Regions from separate parts of the Streptomyces sp. NPDC003720 genome, predicted to be linked through region 1. Evidence: riboswitches for the same ligand, from Rfam matches in the RefSeq annotation. Region 1 holds a riboswitch; each other region holds the start of a gene.
The links. Region 1 has a riboswitch for thiamine pyrophosphate ahead of ACFYU0_RS28595 (thiamine ABC transporter substrate binding subunit). Riboswitches for the same ligand answer to the same signal wherever they lie in the genome.
Positions count from the first base shown of each region.

Region 2: linked by a shared signal. The riboswitch ahead of thiC (phosphomethylpyrimidine synthase ThiC) and the one ahead of ACFYU0_RS28595 (thiamine ABC transporter substrate binding subunit) in region 1 are both predicted to bind thiamine pyrophosphate.
Region 3: linked by a shared signal. The riboswitch ahead of thiO (glycine oxidase ThiO) and the one ahead of ACFYU0_RS28595 (thiamine ABC transporter substrate binding subunit) in region 1 are both predicted to bind thiamine pyrophosphate.

Region 1 is NZ_JBIANZ010000011.1:105,076-108,342, forward strand. It holds gene ACFYU0_RS28590 (ABC transporter permease) at 1-843, opposite strand, end outside; gene ACFYU0_RS28595 (thiamine ABC transporter substrate binding subunit) at 891-1,976, opposite strand; TPP riboswitch at 2,058-2,165, opposite strand; gene rlmN (23S rRNA (adenine(2503)-C(2))-methyltransferase RlmN) at 2,189-3,267, opposite strand, start outside.
Region 2 is NZ_JBIANZ010000004.1:118,896-122,162, forward strand. It holds gene thiC (phosphomethylpyrimidine synthase ThiC) at 1-1,674, opposite strand, end outside; TPP riboswitch at 1,667-1,840, opposite strand; gene ACFYU0_RS12390 (YibE/F family protein) at 1,912-3,267, shown strand, end outside.
Region 3 is NZ_JBIANZ010000009.1:41,311-44,577, reverse strand. It holds gene ACFYU0_RS24560 (NAD(P)/FAD-dependent oxidoreductase) at 1-1,086, opposite strand, end outside; gene ACFYU0_RS24555 (hypothetical protein) at 1,119-1,469, opposite strand; TPP riboswitch at 1,522-1,633, shown strand; gene thiO (glycine oxidase ThiO) at 1,631-2,791, shown strand; gene thiS (sulfur carrier protein ThiS) at 2,794-2,994, shown strand; gene ACFYU0_RS24540 (thiazole synthase) at 2,997-3,267, shown strand, end outside.

The DNA of each region.
Region 1 (3,267 bases):
GACCCCGGCGAGCAGCCCCCACTGCCCCGCGCCGCGCGGCCGGCGGGCGGTCACCTTCGGGTCGACCAGGCGCAGGGCGCTCTCGCGCCGCCGTACCGTCCAGGCGTGCACGGCGAGGATCGCGCCCACCGCCACGAACTGCACGAGGGTCAGGACGGCCGCCGTGGAGAGGTCGAACAGCTCCGAGGTCTGCCGGTAGATCTCCACCTCCAGGGTGGAGAACGTGGGGCCGCCGAGGATCTGCACCACACCGAAGGAGGTGAAGGTGAACAGGAAGATCATCAGCGCGGCGGCGGCAACGGCGGGCGCGAGGGCCGGCAGGGTCACCTTCCGCCACGCCGTCAGCGGGGAGGCGCCCAGCATCCGCGCGGCCTGCTCCTGCCGGGGGTCGAGCTGGGCCCAGAGCCCGCCGACGGTCCGTACGACGACCGCGTAGTTGAAGAAGACGTGCGCCAGCAGGATCGCCCACACGGTGGTGTCCAGCCGTACGCCCCACAGGTCGTCGAGCAGGCCGCCGTGTCCGACGAGCGCGAGGAACGCCGTGCCGACGACGACGGTCGGCAGCACGAACGGGACCGTGACGACGGCCCGGAGCAGCTGCTTGCCGGGAAAGTCGAGGCGGGCGAAGACATGGGCGGCGGGCAGGGCGAGCAGCAGGGTCAGCGCGGTGGAGGCGAGCGCCTGCCACGTGGTGAACCACAGCACGTGCCGGATGTCCGGCTGGGTGACGACGTCCGCGATCCGTCCGAACTGCCAGACGCCGTCCGCCTTGAGCCCGCGCGACACGATCGCGGCGACGGGCCAGGCGAAGAACACGGCGAAGAACGCGACGGGCAGGGCCATCAGCCCCAGCCGCGCCGCGCTCCCGCGCGCGGTGCCCTTGCGCGCCGCTACCTCAGTACGAGCGACGTCCACGACTTGACCCAGCTGTCACGGTTGGCGGCGATGGTGCCGGGGGCCATGGTCTCGGGGTCCTTGGCCTGCGGCCCGTACTTCGCGAAGTCCGGCGGCACCGCCGCGCCCTCGCGTACCGGGTAGACGAACATGTTGAGCGGCATGTCCTCCTGGAACTCCTTGGTGAGCAGGAAGTCCAGGAACGCCTTGCCGCCCTTGGTGTTCTTCGCGTTGCTCAGCAGGCCCGCGTACTCGGTCTGCCGGAAGCAGGTGCCCTGGGACACCCCGGTGGGGGCGGTACTGGGCCGCTTCTTCGCGTAGATGACCTCGGCGGGCGGCGAGGAGGCGTACGACACCACCAGCGGCCGGTCGCCGCCGGCCTTCCGGCCCTCCGACGACCCGGAGAACTCCTGGTAGTAGGCCTGCTCCCAGCCGTCGACGACCTTGACGCCGTTGGCCTTCAGCTTCTTCCAGTAGTCCTGCCAGTGGTCGTCGCCGAACTTCGCGGCGCTGCCCAGCAGGAAGCCGAGGCCCGGCGAGGAGGTGGCGGCGTTCTCGGTGACGAGGAGGTTCTTGTACTCGGGCTCGGCCAGGTCGGCGAAGGACTGCGGCGGGGTCAGCCCGTGCTCGCTGAAGTAGGCCTTGTCGTAGTTGACGCAGATGTCACCGGTGTCGACGGGCGTGACGCGGTGCTTGCCCTGGTCGACGCGGTACTGGGGCAGCACCTTCCCGGCGTCCTTCGGCTGGTAGGACTGGAAGAGGCCGTTGTCGAGGGCGCGGGAGAGCAGGGTGTTGTCGACGCCGAAGAAGACGTCGCCCTGCGGGTTGTCCTTGGTCAGCAGCGCCTTGTTGACGGCCTGCCCGGCGTCGCCGCTCTTGAGTACCTTGACCTTGTACCCGGACTTCCGCTCGAAGTCCTTCATGACGCTCTTCGACACGAGCCACGAGTCGTGGCTGACGAGGGTCACGGTCCTGGAGTCCGCGGCGGAGCCCTTGGCGTCGCCCGAGCCGCACCCGGTCAGCACGGGCAGGGCGAGGAGGCCGAGCCCGGCGGCCGCGGCCACGAGGGTCTTGTTGTGCACTGGATGTCCTCCTGGGGTTGGCCAGGAAGAGACGCGGCCCTGCCCGGGCTCCGCGAGGGAGTCCCGGGCAGGGCGCAACAGCTCGAGTGAAGACCGAACTTCCTACCCAGAATGACCTGGGCGAGGTTCAGAGGGTCTGCGGCCCGGTTGCCGCACTCTCAGCGCTGTGGCGCTCCCCTGTCGGAATATGCAGATGTTTCGACGTGGCCAGATTATCGCTCGGTGGCCGCGAGCTGACCACAGGCCCCGTCGATCTCCTGCCCCCGGGTGTCCCGGACCGTGACCGGTACACCATGGGCCGCGATGGCCTCCACGAACGCCTTCTCGTCCTGGGGCCGCGAGGCGGTCCACTTCGAGCCCGGCGTCGGGTTCAGCGGGATGAGGTTGACGTGGACGGGCTTGCCCCGCAGCAGCCGGCCGAGCCGGTCGCCGCGCCAGGCCTGGTCGTTGATGTCCCGGATCAGCGCGTACTCGATGGACAGCCGGCGCCCGGTCTTCTCGGCGTACTCGAACCCGGCGTCCAGCACCTCACGCACCTTCCACCGCGTGTTCACGGGGACGAGGGTGTCGCGCAGCTCGTCGTCGGGGGCGTGCAGGGAGATCGCGAGCCGGCACTTGAAGCCCTCGTCGGAGAACCGGTGGATGGCCGGGACCAGCCCGACCGTCGACACGGTGATGCCGCGCTGCGACAGCCCGAGCCCGTCGGGAGCGGGGTCGGTCAGCGCCCGGACGGCGCCCACGACCCGCTTGTAGTTGGCGAGCGGCTCGCCCATCCCCATGAAGACGATGTTGGACAGCCGCGCCGGCCCGCCGGGCACCTCTCCGTCCCGCAGCGCCCGCATCCCGTCCACGATCTGGTGCACGATCTCCGCGGTGGACAGGTTCCGGTCCAGACCGGCCTGCCCGGTCGCGCAGAACGGGCAGTTCATCCCGCACCCGGCCTGCGAGCTGATGCACATGGTGACCCGGTCCGGGTACCGCATCAGCACGGACTCCACGAGCGTGCCGTCGAACAGCCGCCACAGCGTCTTGCGGGTCGTCCCCTGGTCGGTCGACAGATGCCGCACGACGGTCATCAGCTCGGGCAGCAGCGCCTCCTGCAGCCTGCCGCGCGCGGCGGCGGGGATGTCCGTCCACTCCGCCGGGTCGTGCGCGTACCGCGCGAAGTAGTGCTGCGAAAGCTGCTTGGCACGGAACGGCTTCTCACCGATCTCGGCCACGGCGTCCTTGCGCTCGGCGGGCGTGAGATCAGCGAGATGCCGCGGCGGCTTCTTGGCTCCGCGGGGGGCGA
Region 2 (3,267 bases), on a different contig from region 1:
GTCCTGGGAGATCTTCATGCTGCAGAACTTCGGCCCGCACATGGAGCAGAAGTGGGCCGTCTTGGCGGGTTCGGCCGGCAGGGTCTCGTCGTGGAACTCCCGTGCCGTGTCCGGGTCCAGGGCGAGATTGAACTGGTCCTCCCACCGGAACTCGAAGCGGGCGTCGGACAGCGCGTCGTCCCACTCCTGAGCGCCCGGGTGCCCCTTGGCGAGGTCCGCCGCATGGGCGGCGATCTTGTAGGTGATGACCCCGGTCTTCACGTCGTCACGGTTGGGCAGGCCCAGGTGCTCCTTGGGCGTGACGTAGCAGAGCATCGCCGTGCCCCACCAGGCGATCATCGCGGCGCCGATGCCGGAGGTGATGTGGTCGTAGGCCGGCGCGATGTCCGTGGTCAGCGGGCCGAGCGTATAGAACGGAGCTTCATCGCAGATCTCCTGCTGAAGGTCGATGTTCTCCTTGATCTTGTGCATCGGGACATGGCCCGGGCCCTCGATCATGGTCTGTACGTTGAAACGCTTGGCGATCCGGTTGAGTTCCCCGAGCGTGCGCAACTCCGCGAACTGCGCCTCGTCGTTGGCGTCCGCGATCGAGCCGGGCCGCAGCCCGTCGCCCAGCGAGTACGTGACGTCGTACGCGGCAAGGATCTCGCAGAGCTCCTCGAAGTTCTCGTAGAGGAACGACTCCTTGTGGTGCGCCAGGCACCACGCCGCCATGATCGAGCCGCCCCGCGACACGATGCCCGTCTTGCGGTTGGCGGTGAGCGGCACATACGGCAGGCGCACGCCGGCGTGGACGGTCATGTAGTCCACGCCCTGCTCGGCCTGTTCGATGACGGTGTCCTTGTAGATCTCCCAGGTCAGTTCCTCGGCCTTGCCGTCGACCTTCTCCAGTGCCTGGTAGAGCGGAACGGTGCCGATGGGGACGGGGGAGTTGCGCAGCACCCACTCGCGGGTGGTGTGGATGTTGCGGCCGGTGGAGAGGTCCATGACCGTGTCGGCGCCCCAGCGCGTCGCCCAGGTCATCTTCTCGACCTCCTCCTCGATGGAGGAGGTGACCGCGGAGTTGCCGATGTTGGCGTTCACCTTCACCAGGAAGCGCTTGCCGATGATCATCGGCTCGATCTCCGGGTGGTTGACGTTGGCCGGCAGCACCGCGCGGCCCGCCGCGATCTCCTCACGGACCACTTCGGGAGAGACGTTCTCCCGGATGGCCACGTATTCCATCTCCGGCGTGATCTCGCCTCGGCGCGCGTACGCGAGCTGGGTGACCGCCTGACCCTCGCGGCCGCGGCGCGGCTGCCGTGGGCGCCCGGGGAACACCGCGTCCAGGTTGCGCAGTCCGCCGCGCGGCGAGGTGTGCTTGATTCCGTCGTCCTCGGGGCGGACGGGACGGCCCGCGTACTCCTCGGTGTCACCGCGGGCGGTGATCCAGTTCTCCCGCAGCGGCGACAAGCCCCGGCGGACATCGGTGCCGACGAGTGGATCGGTGTACGGGCCCGAGGTGTCGTACAGCGTGACCGACTGCCCGTTGGTGAGGTGCACCTGACGAACCGGCACGCGCAGGTCGGGGCGTGAACCCTCGATGTACGCCTTGTGCCAGCCGACGGACTGTCCGGCCTCCGGGGACTTCTCGCCCTGAACGGAGGCAGGCGTGCGTGCGTCCTTGTTGGTCATGAGACCTACTCCCTACGCCGGCATTACCCGGTAACAGGTTCGGCGGTCGACGCAGCGGCTTCCGTTTCCGGATGTCTCCCGGGGAACGGCGTTCCACGTGAAACATCGCGTATACGGAGGTCAGCGCCCTCTCAGCCCGGTGCTCCGAGCTCCCGCGTGTGCAAAGGTGCCTCCACGCTAGCGTCAGTTCGGGCGCGGTGAACAGTGGGCCCCCGTCGTTCTTGCGATGATCGGGCGGTGACCACGACGGAGCAGCACCCGTACCCGCCCTCCGAGCCGCCGCGCCAGGGCGGCTCCGAACCAGGCCATGGCCATGGCCACTCACACGGTCATAGTCACAACCACGGACCAGCCGCGCCTGTTTCGAAGCACCTGCGCAAGGTGATCGCGGCGATCCTCGTCCCGTTCACCGCCGCCGTCGTGGTGGGCCTGGTGATTCTGTGGCCCGGAGGAGCGCCGCCGCACGAGCGCACCGGTGTCGGCTTCGACAGGCAGACGCAGCAGGCCACGGTCACCCAGGTGACCGAGCTGAGCTGCAAGTCGGCCACCGCCTCGGGCGGTACGGCGGCGGGCGGTAGCTCCGCACCAGGGGACGGCTCGGCCCAGCACGAGGCCAACGGCACCTGCAGGAAGGCGACGATCCGGGTCGACACCGGCAAGGACCAAGGCCGGACCTTCACCGAGATCGTGCAGCCGGACCAGTCACGGCAGTTGCACCAGGGCGAGAAGGTCGTGGTCGCCTACGAGCCCTCGGCGCCGAAGGACCTGCAGTACTCGGTGACCGATGTGAACCGCAAGCTCCCCATGGCGCTGCTGGCGGGCGTCTTCGCGCTCGCCGTCGTGGTGGTGGGCCGGCTGCGCGGGGTCATGGCCCTGGTCGCGCTGGCCGTGAGCTTCATGGTGCTGACGTTCTTCATCCTGCCCGCGATCCTGCAGGGATCGAATCCGCTCGTGGTGGCGGTCGTCGGGTCGAGCGCCATCATGCTCATCGCGCTCTACATGTGCCATGGCCTTTCGGCGCGTACGTCGGTCGCGGTGCTCGGCACCCTTGCCTCCTTGCTGCTCATCGGCGTGCTCGGCTCCGGGTTCATCGACTGGGCCGCGCTGACCGGCAACACGGACGACAGCACCGGACTGATCCACGGCCTGTTCCCGTCGATAGACATGAGCGGTCTGCTGCTGGCCGGGGTCATCATCGGTTCGCTGGGTGTCCTGGACGATGTGACGGTGACCCAGACGTCCGCGGTCTGGGAACTCCACGAGGCGAACCCGGCGATGGGCTGGCGTGAGCTGTACCGGGCGGGCATCCGGATTGGCCGCGACCACATCGCCTCGGTCGTCAACACCCTCGTCCTGGCCTACGCCGGTGCCGCGCTGCCGCTGCTCCTGCTGTTCTCGATCGCGCAGAGCAGCGTGGGCACGGTGGCCAACAGCGAGCTGGTCGCCGAGGAGATCGTGCGCACGCTGGTGGGTTCGATCGGGCTGGTGGCCTCGGTCCCGGTCACCACCGCCCTCGCCGCCCTCGTGGTGTCGGCCGACCGGACCGGGCCGGCCGGTGGTGCGGGCTCCGGGGCGCTGCCCGCCCCGGCACGC
Region 3 (3,267 bases), on a different contig from region 1:
GCGCAGCCAGCAGACGGACCAGGCCGGTCCCTCCGGCCCGCCGCGCCACACCATGCGGTCGGCGGCGGCGTGGTGGCCCGCGTACTGCACGAACCGGCCGAACTGCTCCGACCAGAAGTACGGCACCGGGTCGTAGACCGCGGGGATATCGCCGAGGATGTTCGCGGCGACCGTGCGCGGCCCCTGGAGGGCGTTGTCCCAGTGGTGGACCAGCAGCCGCGCGCCGTAGCGGGCGGACGGGAAGGAGGCGCAGTCGCCGACGGCGTACACGTCCTCGGCGGAGGCGCGCAGCCGCTCGTCGGCCAGCACCTCGCCGTGCTCGCCCAGCTCGACGCCGGAGCCGGCCAGCCAGCCGGTGGCGGGGCGGGCGCCGATGCCGACCACGACGGCGCCGGCGGGCAGCCGGGTGCCGTCGTCCAGCAGCACCGCGCCGGGCTCCACGCCCGCCACGCGCGCGCCGGTGCGCAGTACGGCTCCGCTGTCGGCGTACCAGGAGGCCATGGGCGCGGCCACCTCGGCGGGCAGCGCACCGGCGAGCGGCCGGTCGGCGGCCTCCACGACGGTCACGGCGCAGCCGGCCTCGCGGGCGGCGGTGGCGAACTCGGCGCCGATCCAGCCGGCGCCGACGACCACGATGTCGTGCTGCCGGGCCAGCACCGGCCGCAGCCGCTCGGCGTCGTCCAGGGTGCGCAGCAGGTGCACGCCGGGCACGCCCTCGGTGCCGGGCAGCGTGACCGGTTCGGCGCCGGTGGCGAGGACCAGGACGTCGTACGGCACGGGCCCGGCCTCGGTGTCCAGTTCGTGGTCGGCGGGGCGCACGCCCAGCACCTCGCAGCCGAGCCTGAGTTCGATGCCGAGGGACTCGAAGTCCACGTCGAAGGCGGAGCCCTCGGCCGTGCCGAGGAGCACGGCCTTGGACAGCGGCGGCCGGTCGTAGGGCTGGTGGGGCTCGGCGCCGATCAGGGTGACGGCGCCCGTGAAGCCCTGTTCCCGCAGGGCCACCGCGGTCTGCACCCCGGCCATGCCCGCGCCGGCGACCACCACGCGCCGTTCCGGCGTGCCCTGCTGTGCTGTCTGCTCGCTCACCCGATCACCTTAGACAACTGACGGAGCGTCAGTCAGCGGGCGTGCTCGGCGACCTGCTCCACCACGCTGGTCCCGGCGCCCTCCTGCGACTCCCACTCCCAGGTCTCCTCCAGCCGCACCCGGCCGTCCGGCAGTTCGACGACCGTCGACTCGCAGTGCCCCGAGGAGGTGGTCCCGTCCTGCTTGAGCTGGACGTACCGGAAGTCCAGCCGGTCGCCCTCCCGGGTGCCGACCAGGTGGCCGCGCACCACGTCGCCGCCCGCGTACTCGGCCCATATCTCGCCGTTCTCCTCGTGGTAGGCGAAGCGGGTGCGCGTACCCACTTGGCCCGGAGCCTGGTCCGCGACGGGGGCGAGGACGAGTCCGTCGAGCGAGGGGGCCATGGGGCGGGGCTCCTTACGGGGTCGGGGGGCCGAAGGCTAGGGTGGCCACCGTACAAGCACTCGCGGGAGCCCGGACGCACCGGGCTGAGAGGGAGGCTGGCGGCCTCCGACCGTACGAACCTGATCCGGGTCATGCCGGCGAAGGGAGGGGCTGGACGCCCATGCCGTCACGTACGTCCGACGTCCTCGTCATCGGGGGCGGGATCATCGGCCTGGTCACGGCCTGGCGAGCCGCGCAGCGCGGGCTCGCCACGGCCGTGGTGGACCCCGAGCCCGGCGGCGGGGCCGCGCGGGTCGCGGCGGGGATGCTGGCCGCGGTCACCGAACTGCACTACGGCGAGGAGAGACTGCTCGCCCTCAACCTGGAATCGGCCCGCCGCTACCCGGACTTCGCGGCCGAGCTGACCGACTTGACCGGCCATGACCTGGGTTACCGGCGCTGCGGGACGCTCGCGGTGGCGCTCGACTCCGACGACCGCGCCCATCTGCGGGAGCTGCACGCGCTGCAGCGGCGCTCGGGACTGGACTCGGTGTGGCTGTCGGGGCGGGAGTGCCGGCGCCTCGAACCGATGCTCGCGCCCGGGGTGCGGGGCGGACTGCGGGTCGACGGCGACCACCAAATCGATCCCAGACGGCTGGCGTCCGCCCTGGTGGCGGCGTGCGAGCGGGCCGGGGTGGTGTTCCACCGGTGCTGGGCCGAGCGGCTCGACGTCGCCGGGAGCCGGGCCACCGGCGTCACCGCCGCGGACGGCGCCCGGCTGGGCGCGGGACGGGTGGTGCTCGCGGGCGGCAGCCTCAGCGGGCGGCTCGCGGGCGTCCCGCAGGACCTGCTGCCCCCGGTGCGGCCGGTGAAGGGACAGGTGCTGCGGCTGACCGTGCCCCGGCGGTACGCGCCGTTCCTGAGCCGCACCGTGCGGGCCGTGGTGCGCGGCAGCCAGGTCTACCTGGTGCCCCGGGAGAACGGCGAGCTGGTCGTCGGCGCGACCAGCGAGGAGCTGGGCTGGGACACCACGGTGACCGCGGGGGGCGTCTACGAGCTGCTGCGCGACGCCCACGAGCTGGTCCCGGGGATCACCGAGCTGCCCCTCACCGAGACCCGGGCGGGTCTGCGCCCCGGCTCCCCGGACAACGCCCCGCTGCTCGGCCCGTCCGGGCTCGACGGGCTGCTGCTGGCCACCGGGCACTACCGCAACGGTGTGCTGCTCACGCCGGTCACCGGGGACGTCATGGCCGAGCTGCTGGCCGGCGGCGAGCTGCCGGAGGCGGCCCGTCCGTTCACCCCGGAGCGCTTCGGCGCCGCACTCGTGGAGCAGCCCGTATGAACATCCGCGTCTCGGTCAACGGAGAACGCCGGGAGATCGCCCCGGGCACCGCGCTGGACGCGCTGGTGCGGACCCTGACCGCGGCGCCCTCCGGGGTGGCCGCGGCCGTCAACGAGACCGTCGTACCGCGCGCGCGGTGGGCGGCCACCACGCTCCTCGACGGCGACCGTGTCGAGGTCCTGACCGCCGTGCAGGGAGGCTGACCATGACCGACGATCCCTTCGTGGTGGGCGGGGTGCCCCTCGGGTCCCGGCTGATCATGGGCACCGGCGGCGCGCCCAGCCTGGACGTGCTGGAGCGCGCGCTGGTCGCCTCCGGCACGGAGCTGACCACGGTGGCGATGCGGCGGGTCGATCCCGGGGTGCACGGCTCGGTGCTGTCGGTGCTGGAGCGGCTGGGCATCCGGGTGCTGCCGAACACCGCGGGCTGCTTCACCGCCGGGGAGGCCGTGCTGACGGCGCGGCTGGCGCGCGAGG